One region of the Candidatus Protofrankia californiensis genome, then DNA from elsewhere that is predicted to be linked to it. Evidence: riboswitches for the same ligand, from Rfam matches in the RefSeq annotation. Region 1 holds a riboswitch; each other region holds the start of a gene.
What was found. Region 1 has a riboswitch for S-adenosylmethionine ahead of thrC (threonine synthase). Riboswitches for the same ligand answer to the same signal wherever they lie in the genome.

Region 2: linked by a shared signal. The riboswitch ahead of DD1DGNOD_RS31025 (putative leader peptide) and the one ahead of thrC (threonine synthase) in region 1 are both predicted to bind S-adenosylmethionine.
Region 3: linked by a shared signal. The riboswitch ahead of DD1DGNOD_RS31030 (putative leader peptide) and the one ahead of thrC (threonine synthase) in region 1 are both predicted to bind S-adenosylmethionine.

What each region holds. Positions count from the first base shown of each region.
Region 1 is NZ_CAAAFT010000491.1:3,372-7,699, forward strand. Features, by position in the region: gene DD1DGNOD_RS25620 (HAD family hydrolase) at 1-495, opposite strand, end outside; gene DD1DGNOD_RS25625 (glucosyl-3-phosphoglycerate synthase) at 637-1,608, opposite strand; SAM riboswitch class I at 1,640-1,757, shown strand; gene thrC (threonine synthase) at 1,767-3,041, shown strand; gene DD1DGNOD_RS25635 (hypothetical protein) at 3,199-3,396, opposite strand; gene DD1DGNOD_RS25640 (DUF5615 family PIN-like protein) at 3,596-3,916, opposite strand; gene DD1DGNOD_RS25645 (DUF433 domain-containing protein) at 3,913-4,143, opposite strand.
Region 2 is NZ_CAAAFT010000040.1:4,512-8,839, forward strand. Features, by position in the region: gene DD1DGNOD_RS02085 (AAA family ATPase) at 1-167, opposite strand, end outside; gene DD1DGNOD_RS02090 (hypothetical protein) at 586-774, shown strand; gene DD1DGNOD_RS02095 (hypothetical protein) at 953-1,237, shown strand; gene DD1DGNOD_RS02100 (PIN domain-containing protein) at 1,234-1,611, shown strand; SAM riboswitch class IV at 1,862-1,972, shown strand; gene DD1DGNOD_RS31025 (putative leader peptide) at 1,995-2,123, shown strand; partial or broken gene DD1DGNOD_RS28605 (ABC transporter substrate-binding protein) at 2,206-2,469, shown strand; gene DD1DGNOD_RS02110 (ABC transporter permease) at 2,544-3,461, shown strand; gene DD1DGNOD_RS02115 (ABC transporter permease) at 3,481-4,328, shown strand, end outside.
Region 3 is NZ_CAAAFT010000041.1:246-4,573, forward strand. Features, by position in the region: gene DD1DGNOD_RS02130 (LLM class flavin-dependent oxidoreductase) at 1-1,048, opposite strand, end outside; partial or broken gene DD1DGNOD_RS02125 (ABC transporter ATP-binding protein) at 1-2, shown strand, start outside; SAM riboswitch class IV at 1,279-1,381, shown strand; gene DD1DGNOD_RS31030 (putative leader peptide) at 1,433-1,555, shown strand; gene DD1DGNOD_RS02135 (NtaA/DmoA family FMN-dependent monooxygenase) at 1,696-3,108, shown strand; gene DD1DGNOD_RS02140 (LLM class flavin-dependent oxidoreductase) at 3,105-4,208, shown strand; gene DD1DGNOD_RS02145 (LLM class flavin-dependent oxidoreductase) at 4,286-4,328, shown strand, end outside.

The DNA of each region.
Region 1 (4,328 bases):
GGTGGCCCGCGCGATGATGCCGTTGTCGCGCATGGTCAGCCAGCCGAAGCCTTCCGCGACGAGCCACGCGTCGACCTCGGCCACGTCGATGTTGCCCCGCAGCATGATGTCGACCTCACGGCCGCGGAGCCAGGAGCGGTGCGCCTCCAGGCGTCCCGGATGCCGCGCGAGCAACGCCGTGATCAGCTCGTCGGGTATCCGGTCGAACGTCGCGGGCATGGCTCCGCGCAAGATCTGGCTGCTGCGCCCGTGGTCCCAGCCGACGATGGCGCCGAGTTCGGCGATGAACCCGTCCGCACCGAAGATCGAGGCAGCCTCGGTGAGCTGGGGACGCGTCCGTCCGCTGACCAGGACCAGCGCGATGCCGGCCTGGTGCAGATCGATCAGGGCACGAGCCGGGTCCAATGTGGTGGAGTGATCTTCAGCTCGGAAGAAGCATCCGTACGGCCCCACCATGGTCCCATCGAGATCGGTATAGACGACCCGGACGCTCATCGGCGATGTCCTCCTGTTCGTACTGTTCGTGGCGGGTCGGGTGGTGCGGGTGTCCATGCTCCTGCCGCGTTCCGGCGTCGAGCCGTCACCGGTTGCAACTCACCTGCCCGGTGTGGACCACCTGGTGTGGCGGGACCGCGGTCAGGTGCTTTCCGTCGGGCCGCAGCGCAGATGGGCGTAGCGGGCGGCGTACTCCGGAATGGTGATCATCGGTGGGCGCTCCTGCACCTCCACCTGATGGGTATGCGGTTGCAACCCGCCGTCACTGCGGCCGAACTGGGTCAGCGTCCCACCGAGAGCGCCACCGTGGATGTCCAACCGTGCCCACGCCGCATGGATGATCTCCGCGGCCATCCGCCCGAGAGCCTCGTCGGACTGGTGGCGATGGACCTTGCGGCCGACCTCGACCTGCGCGAGAGCGTCCACCCCGGCGAGTGAGAACACGTCCACGACCTGGGCGAACTCGATACCGTAGCCGGAGACGAACGGGAGCTGCTCCAGCAGGGCCCGTCGGCCGGCGAACTCTCCGGCAAGCGGCTGCACCAGCCCGGCAAGCTGCGGCCAGTGCAGGTTGAGCAGGGGACGCGCGACGAGTTCGGTGACCCGTCCACCACCGCCGGGCAGCAGCCCCTTCGCCAGCGGCCGGTCATAGGACGCTTTGACGTAGGACACCGCGTCCTCGGTCAGCAGCGGCCCGAGCAACCCGGTGACCAGGCTCGCGTCGAAGTCCTCCAGGTCGGCGTCGACGAAGACCACGATGTCCCCGGACGTGGCGTACAAGGACTTCCACAGGGCCTCGCCCTTGCCGGCGACACGCCCGTAGCCGGTGAGGATCCGCTCCTCGGCGAACACCGCGGCACCCGCGGCGGCCGCCTCGGACGCGGTCGCGTCGACCGAGCCGGGGTCGATGACGACGATCTCGTCGACGAGGGGTACCGCGGCCACGAGATCACGGCGAACCGCCGCAACGATCTCACCGACGGTGGCCGCCTCGTTCAGCGCGGGCAGTACCACGCTGATCGGACCCACCTTACGGGCCAGCAGTTCCCCGGGCGAGAAGTCATGCCCGTAATACGTCCTATGCTTGAACCAACGGTGCACGTCAGGCCGCACACGACTACAGTACGGAAGGACAACCGCATACGGCTCATCCAGAGGGGCAGAGGGACCGGCCCAGTGAAGCCCCGGCAACCACCCGCATCAGTGCGCGGCAGGTGCTAATTCCGTCCTGAGATGCATCCGGCTCTCGGGAAAGATGAGGAGTTTCACAGATGACAGTCGCTCCCGAGCGCCTCGCAACGATCAACCCTGACGTCGTCAATCCCGCGGTATCCCTGTCGTGTCGTTACTGCGGTGCCACCTATGCGCTCTCGCCGACGCACGTCTGTATCGAGTGTTTCGCCCCGCTGGAGATTGCCTACGACGAGTCCGCGCTGCGCCGGGTTACCCGGGCATCCATCGAAGCCGGTCCCACCAATCTGTGGCGCTATGTCGGGCTGCTGCCCGCCGGCCACGACCCCGCACGCCGGGTGTCCCTCGGAGCGGGCTGGACGCCGTTGCGCCCGGCCGCCCGCCTCGCCGCCGAGCTCGGAATGCGGACGCTGTGGGTCAAGGACGACAGCGCGAACCCCACCCACTCGTTCAAGGACAGGGTCGTGTCGGTGGCGCTGTCGGCCGCGCGCGAACACGGCTACACCACGGTCGCCTGCGCGTCCACCGGCAACCTGGCCCAGTCGGTGGCGGCACACGCCGCCTCCGCCGGACTTCGCTCAGTGGTACTGATCCCGCACGATCTCGAGGACGGCAAGACCGTGTCGACCGCCGTCTACGGCGGCACGCTGGTCGCGATCGACGGCAACTACGACGACGTGAACCGCCTGTGCAGTGAGCTGTCCGGTGAGTACGAGTGGGCGTTCGTCAACGTCAACGTCCGGCCGTTCTACGCCGAGGGTTCCAAGACACTCGGCTACGAGGTCGCCGAGCAGCTCGGCTGGCGACTGCCGGAGCAGGTCGTGGTGCCGATCGCGTCCGGGTCGCTGCTGACCAAGATTGACAAGGCTTTCGGTGAACTCGGCCGTCTCGGCCTGGTGGAGCCGACCCCGTACCGGGTTTTCGGCGCGCAGGCGCAGGGCTGCAACCCGGTCGCAGCAGCCTTCGCCCGCGGGGTGGACACGGTCGCGCCGATGAAGCCGTCCACCATCGCCAAGTCGCTGTCAATCGGTAACCCCGCGGACGGCCCGTACGCCCTCGACGTGGCACGGCGGACCGGCGGTGCGATCACCGACGTCACCGATCCCGAGATCGTCGAGGGAATTCGCCTGCTGGCCCGGACCGAGGGCGTTTTCGGCGAGACCGCGGGCGGCGTCACCGTCGCCTGCCTGCGGCGGCTGCTGCGCGAGGGACTGCTCGACCCCGACGCCGAGACCGTCATCTTCAACACCGGGGACGGGCTGAAGACCCTCGACCCACTGGTGTCGACGGGCAAGCCAACCGCGACCATCCGCCCGTCACTGGCCGCCTTCGAAACCGCCGGCCTCGGCGACTGAACAACGCCTCACAACGACACCTCCGGCGGCGCGAAAACAATGATCGCGCCACCTTTGGCCGGGGCCCGACCGACATCCCGCCCGTTACTTGGCCACCGGTCGGGATATCAGTCGTCCGGGCCGCCCCCCATGGACGACCCGGACAACTCCTGTCACCTCAGACCTGGACAGACCTGCAACCCAGCTGGGGGTTGTTCCCGCCGCCGAAGTTGATCCCATATGCGCACACCGTGTGCGTGCCAGCGCCGACCGGCACAATGAAGTCGAACCCGTGGTTCACCCCGCGGTGAAAGGCGTTGTCCACGTCAGGACGCGACACGTCGGCCGTCGTCGCGTAGCCGGCGGTCCCGTCCACGTACACGTACACCTGGATCGGGGCATTCGTATCCGGGTCGATCGCCCAACCTCGTACCCGGATTCCGTTGTCCGCCGGCAGCGCCTCGTCAAACGCCCCGAACGGCTGCGCCGAAGCGACCTGCAGGTTCTTGAAATGAAGGTAGACAAATGACGACGCCGAAACGGTTCGCTCGCTGGAGGTCCCGTTACCGAACCGGTTATGCTCCTCGACGGTCTAGGGCAGCGACAAGCTGACCGAGATTAGCGATCAGCAAGCCGAGTTGCTCGGATGGCCGGCGACCCCCGTCACGACGGAAGAGAATCACCGAAGGCCGGTCCATACCGGATCGAGCGAGAATCCCGCCGAAATCCGTGTCTGCCGAGATGAGAACGCGGTCGTCGTCGCGGGCAAAGGCAAGTACCGTCTCGTCGTCTGCCGAGCCCAGGGCCAGGTCACGAACATGGACCACGTCGTTACCCACACCGCGCAGACCTTCGGCGAGGCGTTGGGACAGGTTGTTGTCGAGGAGGAACCTCACGCTCCGGCCAGCAAAGGGAGCTGCTGCTCACGTACGGCCTCGGCGGCGAACAACAAGGCTTCGCGCACGTCCTCGGCGGTGAGATCGGGAAGCTCGGAGGTGATTTCGCCGACGGCCATCCCATCGGCGATCGTACCGACGACGGTCGCTACCGGGATGGGCAAGCCGCGCAGGCACGACACACCGCCCATCTGGGCCGGGTTCACGGTGATCCGGGCGAAATGCACGGGCCACCCCCTCTTCCTGTTCAAGGATACCGGCGCCCGGTCGCCCACGACCAACATCATGACATGCCGGGACGACCACGCCCTCACCACCGCTCCAGGGCACGGCAAACCAGGGGTTCACCGGTGGTTCACGGGCCGGATGACAGCAGACGGCCCGACCTGCGGTGGGCCTCTCGGCCGTGCAC
Region 2 (4,328 bases), on a different contig from region 1:
GTCGCGGCCGGGCCGACGCCGCGGAAACCTCGTGCGGAGATGGACTTCAGGAACACGCCGGGGACGGAGCCCGCCGCCGGGCGTGCCCGGACCGGTTCGTCACGCGGCTGGGTGGACCCACCAAGTACACGGTTCAGCGGCTCGGTGCCGTCGAACGCGGCCAACACCAGATCGATGACGAGGCCAGCTGCCCCGTCCGGTCGAGCTCGTCGAAGAGCAGTTCATACAGCGCGGTCCGTACCGGCGTCCGTCTCGGCCATTCTGGGCACCCCTTCTCGGCCCGGGGTGGGGCCGTCGAGACATACATGACGGACGACGCAGGCCGCCGTCCGATGGCAACGGTTTCGGGGGTGCCGACGGGTTCGGGCCCGGCGGGCGAGGTCCGAGCGGCCCCCCGAGCCGCCCGGACGCGATCACAGTAGGACGTGGGAGGCAGAATCTGACATCCTTGTTACTGATAACTCGGGTTATCAGTAATTTCTTCATATTCTGACGCGATCGTCGCTATGCTGGCCTGACGCGATCACCTGACGCGATCAGTGGAATGTGCTCTTCAACAGACTCATGGCGGGGACGGGGTGTCAGATGCCGGAAATGACGGGCGCCGGCACCCTGCTCATCTCCATGCCCGAGATCGCCGACCTCGCAGCGGTGCTGCGGCCGGTGGTGACGACCTGGCGCAGACGCCACGTCGACTTCCCGGAACCCGTGCCCGCGGCGCCGCCCACGGCGGCGTCAGGTCGGGACGCGGCCACCCTGATGTTCGACGCATGATCGTCATCACCCCCGAGTTCGCGACCTCCGTCCGGCAGGCAGGCGTGTAGGCCGCCGCCCGGACTCGGGTTCCAGTTGGCCAAAGAGGGCGCGATCATGGATCTTCTCGCGCGTTCGGAGGCCCGAAGAACCTCAAGTCCGACAGGATCCGGACCGTGGGTGAGGACGTCATCCGCGCATGGCTGTGCACATGATTTATGCTTGGTTTATGAGCTTCAGGCGGATCACTATCAGTGTCCCGGAAGAGATCGCGGCGAAGGCGCAGCGGGCTGCCGACGCAGGCCAGGTGGAGTCGGTGTCGGCCTACTTCGCCGGTCTGGCTGCTGCCGAGCCGGACTGGGCGCAGGCTCAGGAGATCCTGGACCAGATGATCGAAGAGGCTGCCGGGTTGGACGATGCCGCGCGTGGCTGGGCGCGATTGGTGCTGGAAGCTGGCGATATTGATGTGGCCGGGGCTGCGTGAGAACGGTCGTCCTTGATGCGGGCGCGCTCATCGCGCTGGAGCGTCGAGACGTCCGGATGCTCGCACTAGCCGCGGATCTGGTCGGCGCGAGGGTGGCTGCGCATATGCCGGCGGGAGTCTTCGCCCAGGTCTGGCGGGGATCGCCGCATCAGCATGCCGTCATGAGGCTGGTCCGAACAGGCGCGGTGCGTGTCGAGTCCTTGTCGGAGGAGATTGCTGTCCGTATCGGATTGCTGCTGGCGGCATCAGGGGCGAGTGATGTCGTTGATGCTCATGTCGTGTTACTGGCACGGAAGCTTCGGGCCACGGTTGTCACCTCTGATCCGCACGATCTACACAAGTTGGACCCCGCGCTCGGCCTTGTCGTGGTCTGACGGCGCTGTGGTCCCGGTCAAAGGGCCAAAGGTGACGGGATCATGCTTCTCCCGTCGCCGGAGGCCCAGGTTCCCGGGTTGCTGGAGGAGACAGTGGGGAGGGCAGGGGACGGCAGATGTGCGCAGTCCCGATCACGGTCTTCTCGTCCTTCGAGCGCGGGGGACTTCATCCTCGGCAGCTGGAGGTGCCCGGCTGTTTCTCTACCTTGTCAATCGATATTGACGGATAATCCGCGGACGGGTAGCTTCAGGCGCCGAGCGTCAGCGTCAAGCTCTGGCTTGCTGGCCGGCAACCCTCGTCCGCGGTCGGGCGCTCCGGATGAGAGCCCGGTGCGACGAACCAGTCGCGCAGGCGTGTGCCTTGGTTGTAGGAGGAAGCCAGCGTGCAGCAGTCGCATGGCCGTGCCTGCGCTGTTTCGCCGTGCCGTACCCCGGCGACCTTCTCACGCCGGCACATCGACCTGCAGCGAGTAACCAGCTGTCTGTGTTGTAGCTACCAGCCCCTGAGCTGATACCGGACCCGCTCGCCGTTGGGCGCGGCGGTCCTCACGCGACTGGCCCCTGTTGCCAGGGCGCGGTGCGCCTCTCAACATCATGCGCCCTCCGACCTCAGCAGTCCTGGCGCCGTGCAGGTCGGCGTCATCGTGCGCGGTGGGTTCGGACATGGGATGCGTGGACCCGCAGCAGGTGGGCAGCAACGACACGATCTACTCGCTGCGGCAGATCGTCGACTCGTTGACCGACCAGGATCCCAAGACGGGCGAGATCGTGCCGTGGCTCGCGGAGAGCTGGCAGATCAGTCCGGACGCGAAGACGTTCAAGGACAACTTCGACGCGATACCGAAGCTGGGTGCACTGAGGTCGGGTGACTTCGATGTGCTGTGGGGCAACCTGACCCGTGCCGACCCCGACATCCTGCGCAGGCAGCCGGCGTGCTGTGGGCGGCCTACACGCTGTCGTTCCTGGTGCTGGACTACCTGCCCGGCGACCCGGTCTCGGCGATGGCCGGCGCCGGGATGGATTCCTCCTCCATCGACCCGGCGCGGCTTGCGGAGCTGAAGAAGCAGTACGGGTTCGACAAGCCGGTGCTGGTGCAGTACGTCGACTACCTGAGCAAGGCGCTGCACGGCGACTTCGGTGACTCGGTGTCCACCGGCCGGTCGGTGACCTCCGTGATCGGCGACGCCCTGCCGCAGACGCTGCAGCTCACCGGCGCGGCGCTGCTGCTCGCGGCGCTCTTCGGCGGCGGGCTGGCACTGGTCGCGACCTACACCTCGCAGCGCTGGCTGCGGCAGCTGCTGCTGTCGCTGCCGTCACTGGGGGTGTCGATACCGACGTTCTGGGTCGGGTTGATGCTGGTCCAGCTGCTCTCCTTCCGGGTGCGGATGTTTCCGGCCTTCGGCAACGACGGGCTGCACGGCCTGATCCTGCCGGCGGTCACCCTGGCGATACCCACCGGCGCGCTGGTCGCGCAGGTGCTGGCCAAGAGCCTGTTCACCGCACTGGACGAGCCGTATGTGCAGACGGCCCGGGCCAAGGGCGCCGGACGGGTCCGCATCCACCTCAGCCACGCATTGCGTAACGCCTCCCTGCCGGCGCTGACGGTCATCGGTCTGCTGGCCGGGCAGCTGATGGCCAACGCCGTCGTGATCGAGACCGTCTTCGCCCGCAACGGCCTCGGCCGGGTCACCGCCGGCGCGGTCACCGTACAGGACATCCCGGTCGTGCAGGGGGTCGTCGTCTTCGGCGCGCTGGTCTTCGTGCTGGTCAACCTGATCGTCGACCTGGTCTACCCGCTGCTGGACCCGCGGATCGTGGTAGCCGCCACCGCGCGAAGGAGTCCCGCGTGAGCGTGCGAAGGAGTCCCGCGTGAGCCGGTCACTGGTCACCGAGCCGGCCACGCAGGCCGGGCTCGAGCCGCAGGCCGCAGCGACGCCGCCGGCGCCGGGCCCACGGCTGGGCGTCGACGTGCGGCGGCTGCTGCGGTTCTTCCTGAGCCGCCCCGGGCTGGTGCTGTCGCTCGTCGTGGTGGTGCTGGTGGTCCTGGCCGCGTTCTGGCCGACGCTGTTCACCGCGCGCGACCCGCTGTTGGGGGTTCCGGCCGACAACTTCCAGCCGCCCGGCGTCCACCACTGGTTCGGCAGTGACGAACTGGGCCGCGACACCTACTCCCGGGTCGTGCACGGCGTGGCGCTGTCGCTGAAGGCGACGCTGATCGCCGTCACGGTCGCGTTCGCCGTCGGTGGCGCCCTCGGGCTGGTCGCCGGATTCGTCGGCCGCTGGGTCGAGGACGTGCTGATGCGCTTCGTCGACGTGCTGCTGTCCATCCCGGCCCTGTTCCTGTCGCTGGCGCTGGTGACCGCGCTGGGATACGGCACGGTGAAGGTCGCCGTCGCGGTGGGGATCGCCAGCGTGGCCAGTTTCGCCCGGGTCATGCGTGCCGAGGTGCTCAGGGTGCGCCAAGCCGTCTTCGTCGAGGCCGCGCGTTCGTCGGGCGCGCGCTGGTACAGCGTGCTCGGACGGCACGTGCTGCCGAACGCGATGGGGCCGGTCATCGTGCTGGCGACGCTCGATTTCGGCACCGCGGTGCTGGCGGTGTCCTCACTGAGCTTCCTCGGCTACGGCGCCGCACCGCCCGCGCCGGAGTGGGGCACGCTCGTCTCCGACGGCCGTAACTACCTGGCCAACGCGTGGTGGCTGTCGACGCTGCCCGGCCT
Region 3 (4,328 bases), on a different contig from region 1:
AGGCCTCCTCCAGGTGCGGATACCCCGACAGGACGAACTCCTCGATACCGGCGGCGCGGTACTCGGCGATCCGCTCGGCGACCTCCTCGTGGCTGCCGACCAGTGCCGTGCCGGCGCCGCCGCGCACCAGGCCGATGCCCGCCCACAGGTTCGGTGCCACGACCATCCGGTCACGCGAGCCGCCGTGCAGGTCCAGCATCCGCCGCTGGCCGACCGACTCCAACGTGCGCAGCCGCTGCTGCCCGGCCGCGATCGTGGCGTCGTCCAGGCCGGCGATGAGCCGGTCGGCGTCGGCCCACGCCTGCGCGGCCGTGTCCCGGGTGATGACGTGGATGCGTAGGCCGAACCGCAGCCGCCGTCCCTGCGCCGCGGCCAGGTCGCGCACCCGGTCGATCTTCTCTGCGACGAGCGCCGGCGGTTCGCCCCAGGTCAGGTAGCTGTCGGCCTGCCGGGCCGCGACCGCCAGCGCCGCATCGGACGAGCCGCCCAGGTAGACCTCCGGGTACGGCACCGGCGGATCGCGCAGCAGGGCGCCCCGCAGGTCGTAGAACCTCCCGTGGTGGTCGAACTCGGCGCCGCTCCACAACCGGCGCACGATCTCGAGGAACTCCTCGGCCCGCGCGTACCGGGCGTCGTGGCCGAGCTGGTCGCCGTAGGCGTGCTGCTCGGCGCCGCTGCTGCCGGTGACGACGTTGAGCTGCAGCCGTCCGTCCGACAGTTGCTGGAAGGTTGCGGCCATGTGTGCGGCCAGTGCCGGCTCGACCAGGCCGGGACGGAACGCGACGAGGAACTTCAGCCGGCTGGTCTGCGCGATCAGCGCAGCCGTCACGACCCACGCGTCGGCGCAGTGCGCGCCGGTCGGCGTCAGCACCGCTTCATAGCCCAGCGAGTCGACGGCCTGCGCCAGCTGCGTGAGGTAGGTCAGTGACGCCGGCCGACCGGCGCGGGCGGGTGCCAGCACCCCGCCGATGCCCAGCCCGTGCACTCCGGAGGCCAGGTTGCGGCCGTCACCCCCGGTCGGCAGGAACCAGTGGTAGCGCGCGGTCACAATGCGGCCACGACCGGGCGTATGCGCAGGACGTGTGCGTTCATCACAATCATCCGCCGATCCGATCTTGTGTCATCCATGCCTGACGAAAACCGATTCGGCCGTCCGCCCGGCGGCCCCGCATTCCGCATGTAACGATCACGCATAATGATCACATGTAATGATCAAACAATGCCAAGTATATCGATAGGAAATAGACTTTGCCTGTGCCTCAGGGTACCTTCGAAGAAGGTCATGAGTGTCGGCAACAGGCCCTGGCTCGCTGACCGGCAACCTCCCGCGCGGCGGGTGCTCCAGGTGAGGCCGGCTGGGACGATCCCGGTTCCCCAGGCCCAGCCGTGGGATGGGGTCGGCCGGGCATCGATCGGCAGGAGGTGACGACACATGCAGCTGATCCCGGGTCCGCCTGCCGTCCACGCGCCCGAGCCGCGACGTGGTGTGGTCGGCCTGTTCCTGCGTCGGCACATCGATCTGTGCCGTGTCGCCGGCGCGCTCTGTCGTCCCTGACCCAATCGCTCCTGACTCAATCCGTCGCCCCTGACCCAACCGGTTTCGACGTGCCGTGATCGGCGAACCGATTACCACTCGTGCTGACACCGCCGCGCCACCGATCTGGAATCGCGGCCGCCTGAAAGGGACACCGGACGATGAGCAAGCCGATCAAGCCGATCCATCTCGCCGCTCATTTTCCAGGCGTCAACAACACCACGGTGTGGAGCGATCCTGCTGCGGGCAGCCACATCGAGTTCAGCTCATTCGTCCATTTTGCGCAGACGGCGGAACGCGGAAAGTTCGACTTTCTGTTCCTCGCCGAGGGGTTGCGGCTGCGCGAGCAGAACGGGCTGATCCACGACCTCGACGTGGTGGGCCGTCCGGACACCTTCACGGTGCTGGCCGCGCTCGCCGCGGTCACCGACCGGCTCGGCCTGGCCGGCACGATCAACTCCACGTTCAACGAGCCCTACGAGGTGGCGCGGCAGTTCGCCAGCCTCGATCACCTCTCAGGCGGCCGGGCGGCGTGGAACGTGGTCACCTCCTGGGACGCCTTCACCGGCGAGAACTTCCGCCGCGGCGGCTTCCTGCCCGAGCAGGCGCGTTACGAGCGGGCCAGGACGTTCCTGCGGACGGCGTGGGAGCTGTTCGACTCCTGGCGTGGTGACGAGATCGTCGCAGACAAGGACGGCGGGGTGTTCCTGCGCGATCCGCGCCCGGGTGCGTTCGCCCACCATGACGCGCATTTCGACATCGCCGGCCAGTTCAACGTCCCGCGCAGCCCGCAGGGGCGTCCCGTGATCTTCCAGGCCGGTGACTCCGACGGGGGACGGGAGTTCGCCGCCTCGAGCGCAGACGCGATCTTCGGCCGGCACGGCACCCTGGAGGCTGGGCAGGCGTTTTACGCCGACGTCAAGGGACGGCTGGCCCGGTACGGCCGTGCCCGTGACCAGCTGCTGATCCTGCCCGCGGCGACGTTCGTGCTCGGCGACACCGACGCCGAGGCGGCCGAGATCGCGCACGAGGTCCGGCTGCAGCAGGTCAGCGGCCAGACCGCGATCAAGTTCCTCGAGCAGCTGTGGAACCGTGACCTGTCCGGCTACGACCCGGACGGGCCGCTACCCTCCGTCGACCCCGATCCGGGGGAGAACACGATCGCCCGCGGCCGGGCCAGCGTGCGGATGTTCGGGGATCGGCTGGCCACCGCGAACGAATGGCGCCAGCTCGCCGAGGCGAAGAGCCTCTCCATCCGGGAACTGATCATCGAGGTCACCGGGAGGCAGACGTTCATCGGTTCCCCGGCGACGGTGGCTGGCGCGATCAACGACCTCGTGCAGGCCGACGCCAGTGACGGGTTCATCCTCGTCCCGCACATCACCCCGGGTGGGCTGGACGGGTTCGTTGACACCGTCGTACCGCTGCTGCAGGAACGCGGTGTGTTCCGCGCCGAGTACGAGGGCACCACGTTGCGCGAGCACCTCGGCCTCGCGCCATTTGCGTCCCTGTCCCCGCCCGTGTCCCTCGCACCACTCGACGTGCCGGGTCCGGCGGTGAAGGCGGTGTCGTGAAGTTTCTGGCCATCACACTGATCGTGCACGCCCCGGACCCGGTCACCGGCGCGCGGACGTCGACCACCGACCGGTTCCGCGAGGTGATCGACAACGCGTTACTGGCCGAGGAACTCGGCTTCGACGGCTTCGGGGTGGGGGAACGGCACGAGCGGCCGTTCATCTCCTCCTCCCCGCCGGTCGTGCTCAGCCACCTGGCCGCGCTCACCACCCGGCTCCGGCTGTTCACCGCGGTCACGACGCTGAGCCTGCTCGACCCGGTGCGGGCCTACGAGGACTACGCCACCCTCGATCACCTCTCCGGCGGCCGGCTGGAGCTGATCATCGGCAAGGGTAACGGCGCCGCCCAGCGGGGGCTGTTCCACGTCACCCCCGATGACCAGTGGGACCGCAACGCCGAGTCCTACGAGCTTTTCCGCCGGATCTGGCGGCAGGACAAGGTCACCGCCGACCCGCGGTTCCGGCCCGCGCTGCAGGACGCCGAGGTCTGGCCCCGGCCGCTGCAGCAACCGATCCGTGTCTGGCACGGCAGCGCCACCAGCAAGGAGTCGGTCGATCTGGCCGCCCGGTACGGTGACCCGCTGTTCTCGGCCAACGTCACCAACCCGATCGAGCCGTACGCCGAACTCGTTCACTACTACCGTGAGCGGTGGGCACACTACGGTCACGACCCGACCCTGGCGACGGTCGGCGCCGGTACGGCCGGTTACTATGCGCAGCGCAACTCCCAGGATGCCATCGCCGCCTACCGGCCGGTGTTCGACGGGCATCTGGCCTTCCAGAAGCGACTCGGTATGGAACCGGTGTTCCCGACGCTGGAGGACTTCGTCGAGCGCAGCTCCGCGCTGATCGGCAGCCCGCAGCAGGTCATCGAGAAGGTGCACCGCTACCACGAGCAGTTCGGGCACAGCGTGCTCCACCTGCACGCCGACGCCGGCGGCCTCACCGACGCCCAGCACCGCGCCAGCCTGGAACTGTTCCAGTCCGACATCGCCCCGGTGCTGCGCCGCGACATCCCGGACCCGCCCTGGCCGTGGGCGCCGGTGCTCGCCGAGCCATCCTCACCGACCGCAGGCGGGCCTGCGCCCGCCGCCGTCTAGAGGCCAAAGGCGGCGCGATCATGTTTTTCGCGCCGCCGGAGGCCCAAGTCCCTGGAACATTGAGAAGGACACCCGCCATGGTCACGACTCCGCTCGCCGTCCTGGACCTCATCCCGATCT